4 regions of the Streptomyces azureus genome follow, and region 1 is predicted to be linked to each of the others. Evidence: riboswitches for the same ligand, from Rfam matches in the RefSeq annotation. Region 1 holds a riboswitch; each other region holds the start of a gene.
What was found. A riboswitch is a leader RNA that binds a small molecule or an ion and turns the genes downstream of it on or off. The one in region 1 is predicted to bind cobalamin.
Positions count from the first base shown of each region.

Region 1 (3,186 bases):
CAGGGCCGTGACGCACAAGAGCACCAGGCGGGTGCGGGCCACGGACACCCCGAGCGCGGCAGCCGCGTCCTGCCCGAAGGAGAAGGCGTCGAGGGTACGGGCATACGACAGGCACATCACCAGCGTCACGGCCAGGACGGCCAGGCACAGCCACACGTCGGTCCAGCCCGCACCGCCGAGCGAGCCGAGGAGCCAGAACAGCACGCCGCGGGTCGTCTCGGCGTCGGCGGTGGTCATCACGATGAAGGAGGTGAGCGCGGAGAAGAGCTGCATGGCGGCGACGCCCGCGAGGACGACCCGGTCGGTGGTGCCGCCGAGGGTGTGGCTGAGCAGCAGCACCAGCGCGAAGGACACCAGGGCGCCGAGGAACGCGCCCGTGGACACCGAGACGGCACCGCCACCCACGCCCAGGACGACGACCACGACCGCGCCGGTGGAGGCGCCGGAGGACACCCCGAGCACGAACGGGTCGGCGAGCGGATTGCGCAGCAGCGACTGCATCACCGCCCCGCACACGGCCAGTCCGGCCCCGCACAAGGCCGCGAGCAGGGTGCGCGGCAGCCGCAGCTGCCAGACGATCCCGTCGCGGATCGGCGTCAGGTCCGAGCTGCCGAGCCCGAGGTGGGCCGCGACGACGGACCAGACGTCCGCGACCCGGATGTCGGCCGGGCCGACGGTGATCGCCAGGGCCAGGGAGACCACCAGCAGCAAGGCGCCCGCGACACCGAGCGCGGGTCCGCGGAACGTCACCTCACGAGCCCGAACTCGCGCAGTCCGTCGGCGACCTTCTCCACGCCCTCGACCGTGCGGATGGTCGGGTTCATGGCCTGCCCGCTCAGCAGGACGTACCGCTTGTGCTTGACCGCTTCCATGTTCCTGGTGACCGGGTTGGACTCCAGGAAGGCGATCTTCTTCGCTGCCGACTCGGCGGTCTGCGACTTGCGGGTCAGGTCGCCGATGACGAGGACGTCGGGGTCGCGTTCGGCGACCGTCTCCCAGTTGATCTGCGGCCACTCCTCGTGCGTGTCGTCGAAGACGTTCTTCGCGCCGAGGGACCGGGTGATGATGCCGGGCGCTCCGCAACAGCCCGCCATGTAGGGCGACTCGGAGTTGGCGAACCAGTACAGGAGGGTGACGTCGGAGGCGTCGATGCCCCGCGTGGCCTTCGCCATGCGCCGCTGGAGGGAGGCCACGAGCTTGTCGCCCCGTTCCTTCACCCCGAACACGGTCGCCAGGTCGCGTACTTCGCCGTAGACGGTGTCGATGTCCAGTGCCTTGGCGCGCGCGCCGTCACCGCCCCCGGAGTTGTCCTTGCCCGCGCAGTCCGACGGGGAGACGTACGTGGGCACGCCGAGCTTCTCGAACTGCTCGCGGGTGGCGACGCCGCCCTTGCCGAGGGTGGAGACGAAGGAGGCGGCGACGAAGTCGGGGTCGGCGTCCAGGACCCGTTCGAACGACGGGTTGTTCTCGGCAATGCGCGGCACCTTCGCGTTGGCCTTCGCCAGCCCCTTCATGACCGGGTCGGTCCAGGTGGCCGTGCCCGCGAGGCGGTCGGCGAGGCCGAGGGAGAGCAGGATCTCGGTGGTGCCCTGGTTGAGGGAGACGGCGTGTTGCGGCGCGGCCTCGACGCGCACCTCGTGGCCGCAGTTGTCGAGGGTGACGGCGGCCTTCGTGGTGGTGGCCTTCGAGTCGCCGCAGCCGGTCAGGAGCAGGGAGCCGGCCGCGAGCAGGACGGCGGCACGGGCAGGTCGGGCGAGGGGCACGGAAACCAGTCCTCAGTCGTCGAGGGCTCGATCGCGGAGCCCGGTCGTACGCTGCTCCCCCGCCGCGGACCGCCGCGGGGGCCGCCAGCAGGTCTTCGGACTCGGGTTCGTCCGGTACGGGGCGCCTTCCCGGACGTCACACACGCCGTCCAGTGGCCGAGGCCCCGCCCGTCCCCCTCACCGCTGCGCGTCAGTTCCGGATTCGCACCGGATTCCCTGACCCACGTACATGGGTTCGACTGGCCTCGGCAAGCTATCACGGAGGGTGCGGGGGAATCACCGCGCACCCCGCGCCGTTGAGGAGACAGCAGTTCGACAGCAGTTCTTCCGTGACTTTCGAGGAGGCCGCCGGTGTACGGCGACGAGGCAACGGTCCGCAGGATCCTCACCGAGCTCGGCGACACCTGGGCCGTGGTGGGCCTGTCGTCGAACCGGCAGCGCGCGGCGTACGGCGTCGCCGCCGTGCTCCAGCGCTACGGCAAGCGCGTCGTGCCCGTGCACCCCAAGGCGGAGACGGTGCACGGCGAGCAGGGGTACGCCAGTCTGGCGGACATCCCCTTCGACGTGGACGTCGTGGACGTGTTCGTGAACAGCGATCTCGCCGGAGCCGTCGCGGACGAGGCGGTCGCCAAGGGCGCGAAGGCGGTGTGGTTCCAGCTCGGCGTCATCGACGAGGCGGCGTACGACCGGACCCGCGCCGCGGGCCTGGAGATGGTGATGGACCGCTGCCCGGCGATCGAGATCCCGCGACTGGGCTGAGACCTTAACGGCTCCCTGATTTCCCCGTACAGGTTTCCTGAAGCTTTCTCCAGGAAATCCCCGCGTCCGGTCAAATGCACGGCAACAGTCTTCTGCCGGTCGACAATTGATTTCTAGCCTGACGGCCTCTTGCACGCCGAACGCTCTGTTCATTTTATGAGAGGCCCCTAAGAATATGGTAAGTGTCGACCATGCGGTACCGGGGGTGAAGGGGAGTCCGGGCGGACTACGCCGGGACGTCGGGCTCATCGGGCTGATGTGGGCCTCCGTCGGTTCCATCATCGGCTCCGGCTGGCTCTACGGCGCCAAGAACGCCGTCATGATGGCCGGTCCGGCCGCGATCATCTCGTGGGTGATCGGCGCCGTCGCCATCGTCCTCCTCGCGCTGGTGCACGCCGAGCTCGGCGGCATGTTCCCGGTGGCGGGCGGCACGGCCCGTTATCCGCACTACGCGTTCGGCGGCCTGGCCGGCATGTCGTTCGGCTGGTTCGCCTGGCTGCAGGCGGCAACCGTGGCCCCGATCGAGGTCGAGGCCATGATCGGCTACGCCGGCCACTGGGACTTCGCGAAGGGCTTCCTGCACCAGAAGGACAGCACCCTGACGACCAGCGGTCTCATCGTCGCGGTCTTCCTGATGGCCGTTTTCGTCGCGGTCAACTTCCTC
Region 1 is NZ_DF968404.1:13,936-17,121, reverse strand. Features, by position in the region: partial or broken gene AOQ53_RS33280 (FecCD family ABC transporter permease) at 1-750, opposite strand, end outside; gene AOQ53_RS33275 (ABC transporter substrate-binding protein) at 747-1,763, opposite strand; cobalamin riboswitch at 1,847-2,007, opposite strand; gene AOQ53_RS33270 (CoA-binding protein) at 2,115-2,522, shown strand; gene AOQ53_RS33265 (APC family permease) at 2,698-3,186, shown strand, end outside.

Region 2 (3,186 bases), on a different contig from region 1:
CGCGCAGGCCGCCGCCGGACTCGCCGCCGCGCACCAGCAGGGCATCGTGCACCGGGACGTCAAACCCGCCAACCTCCTGCTGGACGCGGGCGGCACGCTGAAGATCGGCGACTTCGGCATCGCGCGCTTCCTCGACGACCCGGGCGCCGCGCTCACCGCCACCGGCCAGATCGTCGGCACCGGCCTCTACCTCGCGCCCGAACGGGCCCTGGGCCGGCCGGCGGGTCCCGCCTCCGACATGTACTCCCTGGGGTGCGTGCTCTACCAGCTCCTCAGCGGCCGCCCGCCGTTCCAGGCCGACACCGCCGTCGCACTCCTCCACCAGCACCTCGACAACGCCCCCGTACCGCCCCGCGAACTCGGTGTCACCGGTCTGCCGCCGGCCTTCGAGAGCTATCTCCTCGCCCTGCTCGCCAAACAGCCCGAGGACCGGCCCACGGCGCAACAGTCCGCCGAGTGGTTCGCCGGCGGCGCCTGGCGGGGGCTGCCCGAGCCGCTGCCGGAGGCGGCGTCCCCGATGCCGTCCTCCGGGCCGGGACCGTACGCGGCGGCCGGCACCGGCAACCCGGCCACGTACGCGCTGCCCACGGGGGCTCGCACCGCCCCGGGCGGGCGTTCACGTCGCGCCGCGCCCCGCAACGGCCTCGGCAACCACCGGAGACTGGCCGCGACGGTGGCCGCGGCGGCGCTCTTCCTCGCCGCGATGCTCACCGGCATGATGTGGTTCTCGCCCGACAAGACCGCGACGGAGGGCACGGAACCCGACGCGTCCCCGTCCGCGAGCAGCCCGGCCGCCACCTCGTCCCCCGATTCCGCCGAGCCCCTCTCCTCCGCCCCGGCTGCCGCCACGACTCCCACCGCCGGCACCGTGGCCGATGTCACCCCCTCCCCCGCGACACCCGACACTCCCCCTCCCGCCGAACCGACGCCCGGCCTCGCGAGCCCGACGCAGGAGACGAGCAGCGGCCCACCGGAGAAAGCGGACAAGCCCAAGCAGGAACAGCCTCCGCGGTCCTGGGAGAACGGGGAGGACGATGACGACGAGGGCGACGACTGAGCCCTCCTGCGCCGGTGTGCGAGCGGTCGCCCCTTCACGCGCCCCCTCGCGCGCCCCCTCGGCTGGCTTGTCATGGCCCTTATCTCGGCATTACTGTCACCACGCCTTGGTGAACGGGAAATCCGGTGTGATGCCGGTGCGGCCCTCGCCACTGTGATCGGGAAGTCCGGCTCCGGCCCTCGCGGGCAGCCACTGGGTCCTAGGGCCCTGGCGCCACATTCCCGTCTGCCGCGCGACGCCTGGCACGCGCGCTCGCCGCGTTGCCGAATCGCCCACGTGGCTCCGCCACGAGGACGCTCCGGCGCCTTGCGATCGCTCGCGCCAGACGCCGCGCGGCCCGCCCTTCGGGCGGACGACGGGAATGTGACGCCAGGGCCCAGGGACCCGGGAAGGCGGAGTACGGGCGGTGGGACCCGTGAGCCAGGAGACCGGCCAAGGCGCGTCAACCATCCACGAGGTGCTGGAGAGGGTCTGCTGAGCCATGCACATTGCCGAGGGTTTCCTGCCTCCGGCGCACGCGGTCGCCTGGGGTGTCACGTCTGCGCCGTTCGTCGTCCACGGAGTCCGGTCGCTCACCCGTGAGGTGCGCGAGCACCCCGAGAGCACCCTGCTCCTCGGCGCCTCCGGCGCCTTCACGTTCGTCCTGTCCGCCCTGAAACTGCCGTCCGTCACCGGCAGCTGCTCCCACCCCACCGGCACGGGCCTGGGAGCCATCCTGTTCCGGCCGCCCGTCATGGCGGTGCTGGGCACGATCACCCTCCTCTTCCAGGCACTGCTGCTCGCGCACGGCGGTCTCACCACGCTCGGCGCCAACGTCTTCTCCATGGCGATCGTCGGGCCGTGGGCGGGATACGCGGTGTACCGGCTGCTGCGGCGGTACGACGTGCCGCTGATGGTCGCCGTGTTCTTCGCGGCGTTCGTCGCCGACCTGTCCACCTACTGCGTCACCAGCGTGCAGCTGGCGCTCGCGTTCCCCGACCCGGGCAGCGGGTTCCTGGGCGCGCTCGGCAAGTTCGGCTCCATCTTCGCCGTCACCCAGATCCCGCTGGCGGTGAGCGAGGGACTGCTGACGGTGCTCGTGATGCGGCTGCTGGTGCAGTCCAGCAAGGGCGAACTGACCCGGCTGGGTGTGCTCATCGCCGATAAGCAGTCCCGCAGCGAGACCGAGGCGGTGGCCCGGTGAGCAGGAACACGAAGATCAACGTCCTGCTGCTGCTCGCCGTGGCCGCGCTCGCCGTACTGCCGCTCGCGCTGGGCCTCGGCGACCACAAGGAGGAGCCGTTCACGGGCGCCGACGGCGAGGCGGAGACGGCGATCACCGAGATCGAGCCGGACTACGAGCCCTGGTTCTCGCCCCTGTACGAGCCGCCGTCCGGTGAGATCGAGTCGGCGCTGTTCTCCCTCCAGGCGGCCCTGGGCGCCGGTTTCCTCGCCTACTACTTCGGCCTGCGCCGGGGCCGGCGGCAGGGTGAGCAGCGGACGCGGGAGCGGGACTCCGGGAGCCCGGCGGCCGACGCCGCCGAGGAGTCCACGGCCGAAAGGGCCTGAGCCGCGTGCTGCCGATCGACGCGGCGGCGCACAGCAGTCGCTGGCGCCGCCGCCATCCCGTGGACAAGGCCGTGCTCGGGCTGGGTCTGACCCTCCTGGCGATCTCGCTGCCGCCCTGGCCGGGCGCGGCTCTGGTGCTGCTGACCGCCCTGGTGGTGCTGCTGGGTCCGGCGGGCGTGCCCTGGCGCCGGCTGTGGCGGGCCTACCGGGTGCCGTTGGGTTTCTGTGTGACGGGCGCGTTGACGCTGCTCGTGCAGGTCGGCGGGCCGGAGGGCTTCGTCTCCCCCGCCGGTGACGGGCCGCTGCGGGCCGGGGAGTTGCTGCTGCGCACTTCGGCGGCGTCCCTGGGGGTGCTGCTGTTCGCGTTCACCACGCCCATGTCCGACCTGCTGCCGCGTCTGGTACGGGCCGGGGTGCCCGCGCCGGTCGTCGACGTCGCGCTCGTGACGTACCGCATGAGCTTCCTGCTGCTGGACTCCGTGCGCCGGGTCCGTGACGCGCAGGCCGCCCGGCTCGGCCACACCACCCGGGCCGCCGCCTGGCGTTCGCTGGGCGGTCTCGGCGCCACCGCGTTCGTCCGG
Region 2 is NZ_DF968341.1:14,267-17,452, forward strand. Features, by position in the region: gene AOQ53_RS25975 (serine/threonine-protein kinase) at 1-1,057, shown strand, start outside; cobalamin riboswitch at 1,148-1,508, shown strand; gene AOQ53_RS25980 (energy-coupling factor ABC transporter permease) at 1,539-2,240, shown strand; gene AOQ53_RS25985 (energy-coupling factor ABC transporter substrate-binding protein) at 2,237-2,605, shown strand; gene cbiQ (cobalt ECF transporter T component CbiQ) at 2,611-3,186, shown strand, end outside.
Region 2: it holds a riboswitch for cobalamin, as region 1 does, so the genes downstream of both, AOQ53_RS25980 (energy-coupling factor ABC transporter permease) here and AOQ53_RS33275 (ABC transporter substrate-binding protein) in region 1, are expected to answer to the same signal.

Region 3 (3,186 bases), on a different contig from region 1:
GAGGCCGGCATCCGTCCCGAGGTCATCTTCGCCGCCCTGGTCGGCGCGATCCTCTGGAACCTGCTGACCTGGCTGGTCGGCCTGCCGTCGAGTTCCTCGCACGCCCTGATGGGCGGCCTGATCGGCGCCACGATCGCCTCGGCGGGCGTCGGCGCGGTACACGGTGACGTCCTGGTCACCAAGGTGCTGATCCCGGCGATCGCCGCCCCGCTGGTCGCGGGCGTCGCCGCACTGCTCGCCACGCGGCTGACGTACTCCCTCGGCAAGAAGGCCGACGGCAAGGCCTCCGAGAAGGGCTACCGCGCCGGCCAGATCGCCTCCGCGGGCCTGGTCTCCCTGGCCCACGGCACCAACGACGCCCAGAAGACGATGGGTGTCATCACCCTGGCCCTGGTCGCCGGCGGCGCCGTCGCCCCCGACTCCGACCCGCCCATGTGGGTCATCCTGTCGGCGGGTATCGCCATCGCGCTCGGCACGTACCTCGGCGGCTGGCGCATCATCCGCACCATGGGCAAGGGCCTGACGGACCTCCAGCCGCAGCAGGGCTTCGCCGCCCAGACCAGCGCGGCGACGGTCATCCTGGCCTCCTCGCACCTCGGTTTCTCGCTCTCCACGACCCACTCCGTGTCCGGCTCCGTGATGGGCGCGGGCCTCGGCCGCAAGGGCGGCGTCGTCCGCTGGTCGACGGCGACGCGGATGTTCGTCGCGTGGGGTCTGACGCTGCCGGCGGCGGCCCTGGTGGCCGCGCTCGCCGAGTACGTCACCGGCTTCGGCAGCTGGGGTACCGCGGTGGTGGCCGTCTTCCTCGTCGCCTCCAGCGCGGCGATCTGGAAGATCTCGCGGCGTGAGGTCGTCGACCACACCAACGTCAACGACACCGACGAGGCGGAGCCGGCCGGTGTGGTGACCACGGCGATGGCCGCGGTGACGCCGCCGCCGACCGGCACGGCGACGGAGGACCCGGTGCCGTCGTTCCCGGCCCAGGCCGCCGCCGAGCGGACGCCCTCGACGACCACCACGGTCTGACCCCGCCGACCGGTAACAAGGAAGAGTCTCCGATATGAAGATCGACTGGGCGGCCCTCGGCTCCGTCTTCGGCGTCAGCCTCGTGGTCACCGTGGCCCTGGTGGGCCTGTTCACCCTCGGCATCACCGGCCTGTCCCGCCGCGAACGGGCGGTGGCCCAGGGCGGATCCGCGGGCCTCGCGGTCACCGGCGCGTACGCCTGCTTCGCGGCGTGCGCGGCGGCTGTGGGATACGGGATCTATCTGATCGTGGCCTGACGGCCCGACTTCACGAGGTTCCCGCCGGGCGGGACAGGACTTCGTCCTGTCCCGCCCGGTCGTCGTGTGGCAGGGGGCTGGTGTGGGCTTCTCCACAGTCTCCCCTCGCAGGTCAACGGCAAGTTGACGGCTGTTCCCGGCCATGGTGGACTGCCGGGGCCAGTAACGGCGGCAGGAGAGGAAGCCGGTGGAAGTCCGGCGCGGTCCCGCCACTGTCACCGGGGTAGCGATCCCCGGGAGCCAGGAACTCTCACCGCCGGTCTAGTCGAACCAGGGCGTGGACACCCTGAGTGAGGACATATCGCCATGCGCGGCTGCCGATCGAGGTTCAGTACCCCACCCCTGCCCGCCCCCGCGGCCGGCTGAGCCCATGGGTGCCGGTCGCGTCTTCGCGTACGGCGCCGCCGCCGGTCTGATCGGTGACCTGCTGCTCGGCGATCCTCGCCGGGGGCATCCGGTCGCCGTGTTCGGGCGGGCCGCGGGCGCCGTGGAACGGGTGTTGTGGCGGGACCACCGGGGCTGGGGCGCGCTGCACACCGTGGTGTGCGCCGGAGGGGCCGTCGCGCTCGGGGGCGTCGCCGCGCGTGCCGTGCGTGACTCCGCCGTCGCCTCCGTCGCGCTGACCGGTGCCGCCACCTGGGCCGTGGTCGGGGGGACTTCGCTCGCACGGGAGGCGCGGGCCATCGGGCGTGCCCTGGAAGCGGGGGACGTCGACGGGGCCCGGGCGCGGCTGCCGCATCTGTGCGGGCGGGATCCGCAGGCGCTCGACGCCGACGGGATCGCCCGGGCCGTGGTCGAGTCCGTCGCCGAGAACACCTCCGACGCGGTCGTGGGGGCGCTCGTGTGGGGGGCCGTCGGCGGTGTGCCGGGGCTCCTCGGGTTCCGGGCCGTCAACACCCTCGACGCCATGGTCGGGCACAAGTCGGCCCGGTACCGGCGGTACGGGTGGGCCTCCGCGCGGCTGGACGATCTCGCCGGATGGCCGGGGGCCCGGCTGACCGCCGTACTCGCGGCCCTGGCAGGGGACGACCCACGGGGAGCCGTGCGGGCCTGGCGTGCCGATGCCGCCAAGCATCCGAGCCCCAACGCCGGGCCCGTGGAGGCCTCGTTCGCGGGGGCGCTCGGGGTGCGGCTGGGCGGGACCTTGTCTTACGGCGGGCGCGTCGAGCACCGGCCGGTGCTCAACGGGGCGGGGCTCGGCGTCGCCACCCAGGACATCGAACGGGCCGTACGGCTGTCCAGGCGTGTCGGCTGGCTCGCGCTCGGCGTCTGTGTCGCCGCGCGCCGCATCGCGAAAGGGCGTACGTCATGACGGGCGGTGGGCTTCTGGTCGCCGGTACCACCTCCGACGCCGGCAAGAGCGTCGTGACCGCCGGGATCTGCCGGTGGCTGGTGCGGCAGGGCGTCAAGGTCGCGCCCTTCAAGGCGCAGAACATGTCCCTCAACTCCTTCGTGACGAAGGAAGGCGCCGAGATCGGTCGGGCGCAGGCCATGCAGGCGCAGGCCTGCCGGGTCGAGCCGACCGCGCTGATGAACCCGGTGCTGCTCAAGCCCGGCGGCGAGCGCAGCAGTCAGGTCGTGCTGCTGGGCAAGCCGGTCGGGGAGCTCAGCGCCCGCGGGTACCACGGCGGACGGCAGCAGAAGCTGCTCGGGACCGTGCTGGACTGCCTGGAGCAGTTGCGGGGCACGTATGACGCGGTGATCTGTGAGGGGGCGGGCAGTCCCGCCGAGATCAACCTGCGGCGGACCGACATCGTCAACATGGGGATCGCCCGCAACGCCGGGCTCCCCGTGCTCGTCGTCGGCGACATCGACCGGGGCGGTGTCTTCGCCTCGTTCTTCGGGACCGTCGCGCTGCTGTCGCGCGAGGACCAGGAGTGCGTCGCCGGGTTCCTCGTCAACAA
Region 3 is NZ_DF968379.1:2,876-6,061, forward strand. Features, by position in the region: gene AOQ53_RS31030 (inorganic phosphate transporter) at 1-1,026, shown strand, start outside; gene AOQ53_RS31035 (hypothetical protein) at 1,061-1,282, shown strand; cobalamin riboswitch at 1,413-1,551, shown strand; gene AOQ53_RS31040 (cobalamin biosynthesis protein) at 1,653-2,594, shown strand; gene AOQ53_RS31045 (cobyric acid synthase) at 2,591-3,186, shown strand, end outside.
Region 3: it holds a riboswitch for cobalamin, as region 1 does, so the genes downstream of both, AOQ53_RS31040 (cobalamin biosynthesis protein) here and AOQ53_RS33275 (ABC transporter substrate-binding protein) in region 1, are expected to answer to the same signal.

Region 4 (3,186 bases), on a different contig from region 1:
GGCTCGGCGGTCTGGTTGGCGGTGCGGTTGGCGGCGTCCTTGAAGGTCATCCAGCCGTTGCCGGTCTGCGCGAGGGTGCGCATCATGCGGCCGTACAGCTCGCGGGCCGGCAGGGTCTTCTTCGCGAGACCCTTCGCCTCGGCCGCCCGGTACGCGGCGTCGAACTCCTCGCCCCACAGATCGACCAGCTCGGGCACGTCCGAGGGGGAGAACAGCGACCACTGAGCGTCGGCGTTCACCCGCCGCATGAACTCGTCGGGCACCCAGTGCGCGAGGTTCAGGTTGTGCGTACGGCGGGCGTCCTCGCCGGTGTTGTCCCGCAGCTCCAGGAACTCCTCGATGTCGGAGTGCCAGGTCTCCAGGTAGACCGCGGCGGCGCCCTTGCGGCGGCCGCCCTGGTTCACGGCGGCGACCGAGGCGTCGAGGGTCTTCAGGAACGGGACGATGCCGTTGGAGTGGCCGTTGGTGCCGCGGATCAGCGAACCGCGCGCACGGACACGGGAGTACGCGATGCCGATGCCGCCGGCGTGCTTCGACAGCCGCGCCACCTGGTGGTACCGGTCGTAGATCGAGTCCAGCTCGTCCTTGGGGGAGTCGAGCAGGTAGCAGGACGACATCTGGGGGTGCCGCGTGCCGGAGTTGAAGAGGGTGGGGGAGGAGGGGAGGTAGTCGAGCCGGCTCATCAGCCCGTAGAGCGCGGCGACCTCGTCGACGGCCCGGGAGGTGTCGTCCTCGGCGAGACCGGCGGCCACCCGCAGCATGAAGTGCTGGGGTGTCTCGATGACCTTGCGGGTGAGCGGATGCCGGAGCAGGTAGCGGCTGTGGAGCGTACGCAGGCCGAAGTAGCCGAAGCGGTCGTCGGCGGCCGTGTCGATCAGGGCGTCGAGACGGGCGGCGTGGAGGCGCACGAACTCGGCGGTCCGGTCGGCGATGAGGCCCTCCCGGTGCCCGACCGCGACGGACTCGGTGAAGCACGTGACGCCCTGCGAGGCGGCCTCGGCGCGGATGCCGATCGTCAGCAGGCGCGCGGCCAGCCGGGAGTAGGCGGGATCCTCGGAGATGAGGCCGGCGGCCGCCTCCGTCGCCAGCTCGCGCAGCTCCGACTCGTCGGCCCGCGCGGACCGGCCCCGCAGCGCGGCGGCGGCGACCCGGCCGGGGTCGGCGTCGGGGAGGTCGGCGGTCAGCTCGGTCAGGGTCCGCAGCAGCGCGGCACCGGGACCGTCGGGCTCTTTTTCGGCGGCTGAGACCGGATCGGCTGGCGCGATGGTCACGTGGGGCTCTCCCTCGCTCGGCACGGGGGCCTCGCGCAGGGCAGCGGGCAGCACACGAGCGCACGCGGCGTCGCGTCCACCGGCCCATTCCACGAGGCCCGGACGTCAGGCACACCGGCCGGACGGCCGGGCGCGCTGTCGGCAGGTCCTCGGACTGACTCCCATACACGCATGAAGAGGCATGGGTACACCGTTGCGGGACAGTTCCGGATTCACACCGGATTCCCCTGCGGCGACAGCGAGCACGAGCATACATCTTGTGCCGGGTGGAGAAAGCACCCCTAGATGTAGTGTCGCGTCGGTTTCACAGCGTCAACTCGTAGGTGAGGAGAGTGATGTCGTCGAGCTCCGGAATCGGGTTCCAGTCGCGCTCCGGGACACGGACGAAGCCGAGGCGTTCGTAGATGCGGTGGGCGGCGTGCATGGTGCGCTGCGTCGACAGGACGACGCGGACGCAGCCGTCCGTCGCACGGGCGCGGTCGACGCAGGCGCGGACGAGGGCCTCTCCGGCGCCGCGGCCGCGGGCTTCGTGGGCGACGGCGAGCATCCGTATCTCGGCCTCTGAGTGCAGGGCGATGTCGGCCATGGGACCGCCGGCGGGGACGAAGGTGACGCCACCGAGGAGGTGTTCGCCCCGGGTGGCCACCAGGACGTCCGCGGCGGCGGCCCGCTTGGCCACGTCCTTGAGTTCGCCGAGGTACCAGTCGCTCTCACCGAAGTCGAGGAGGCCGTCCTTCAGATAGGCCTGGGCGGTGATCTCGCCGAGGGCGTCGTATTCGGTGGGCTTCACTCGCCGGATGAGGATGTCCATGGTCCGAGTGTGCGGGACGGGTATGACAGCGGGCCGCCGGTTTCTCACCGACGGCCCGTTGTCACCTACGACTCAGTGCGAGGTGCCCGCCGTCGCCGGCGGAAGCTCCACCTGGACCCCGGGGTCGCCCGCGTCGGCCGTGTAGTCCTCCGGCTTGGTCTCGTCGATGCCGTCGGGGGCCTTCAGGGCCCTGAGGACGAAGGTCAGGACGACGGTGACGACGACGTTCAGGACGAACGCCGTGAGGCCGATGTAGCCGATCTCGCCGATGCCCGGGATCTCCTTCGACGAGCCGCCGAAGTGCTTCTGGGTCGGGGAGGCGACGCCGTACGCCGCGACCGTGCCGTAGACCATGCCGACCGCCCAGCCCGCGAGCAGCGCCCAGCGGTGGAACCAGCGGGTGAACAGGCCGCCGACCAGGGCCGGGAAGGTCTGGAGGATCCAGATGCCGCCGAGCAGCTGGAAGTTGATGGCGACCGTCTTGTCCATGGTGAGGACGAAGGCCAGTGCGCCCACCTTCACCAGCAGGGAGACCAGCTTCGAGACCTTGGTCTCCTGGGCGGGTGTGGCGTCGGGCTTGATGAAGTCCTTGTAGATGTTGCGGGTGAAGAGGTTCGCGGCCGCGATGGACATGATGGCCGCCGGGACCAGGGCCCCGATACCGATCGCCGCGAAGGCCACGCCCGCGAACCAGTCCGGGAACATGGTCTCGAACAGCTGCGGGATCGCCAGCTGCCCGTTCTGCACCTTGATCCCGGCGGCGATCGCCATGAAGCCGAGCAGCGCGAGCAGGCCCAGCATCAGCGAGTACAGCGGCAGGATCGTGGTGTTGCGGCGGATCACCTCACGGCTCTTGGAGGACAGCGTCGCCGTGATCGAGTGCGGGTACATGAAGAGCGCGAGCGCGGAGCCCAGCGCCAGCGTGGCGTACGTCCACTGCCCCGCCTCCGCCGGGACCAGCGCACCGCGCGGCGCGCCCGTCGCCGGGTTGGTCTGACCGTACGCCTCGCCGGCCTTGGCGAAGATCTCGTCGAAGCCGCCCAGCTTGATCGGGATGTAGATGATCGCCACCGCGATGACGATGTAGATCAGCGTGTCCTTCAC
Region 4 is NZ_DF968231.1:17,702-20,887, forward strand. Features, by position in the region: gene AOQ53_RS09520 (ribonucleoside-diphosphate reductase subunit alpha) at 1-1,271, opposite strand, end outside; cobalamin riboswitch at 1,395-1,523, opposite strand; gene AOQ53_RS09525 (GNAT family N-acetyltransferase) at 1,576-2,082, opposite strand; gene mctP (monocarboxylate uptake permease MctP) at 2,155-3,186, opposite strand, start outside.
Region 4: it holds a riboswitch for cobalamin, as region 1 does, so the genes downstream of both, AOQ53_RS09520 (ribonucleoside-diphosphate reductase subunit alpha) here and AOQ53_RS33275 (ABC transporter substrate-binding protein) in region 1, are expected to answer to the same signal.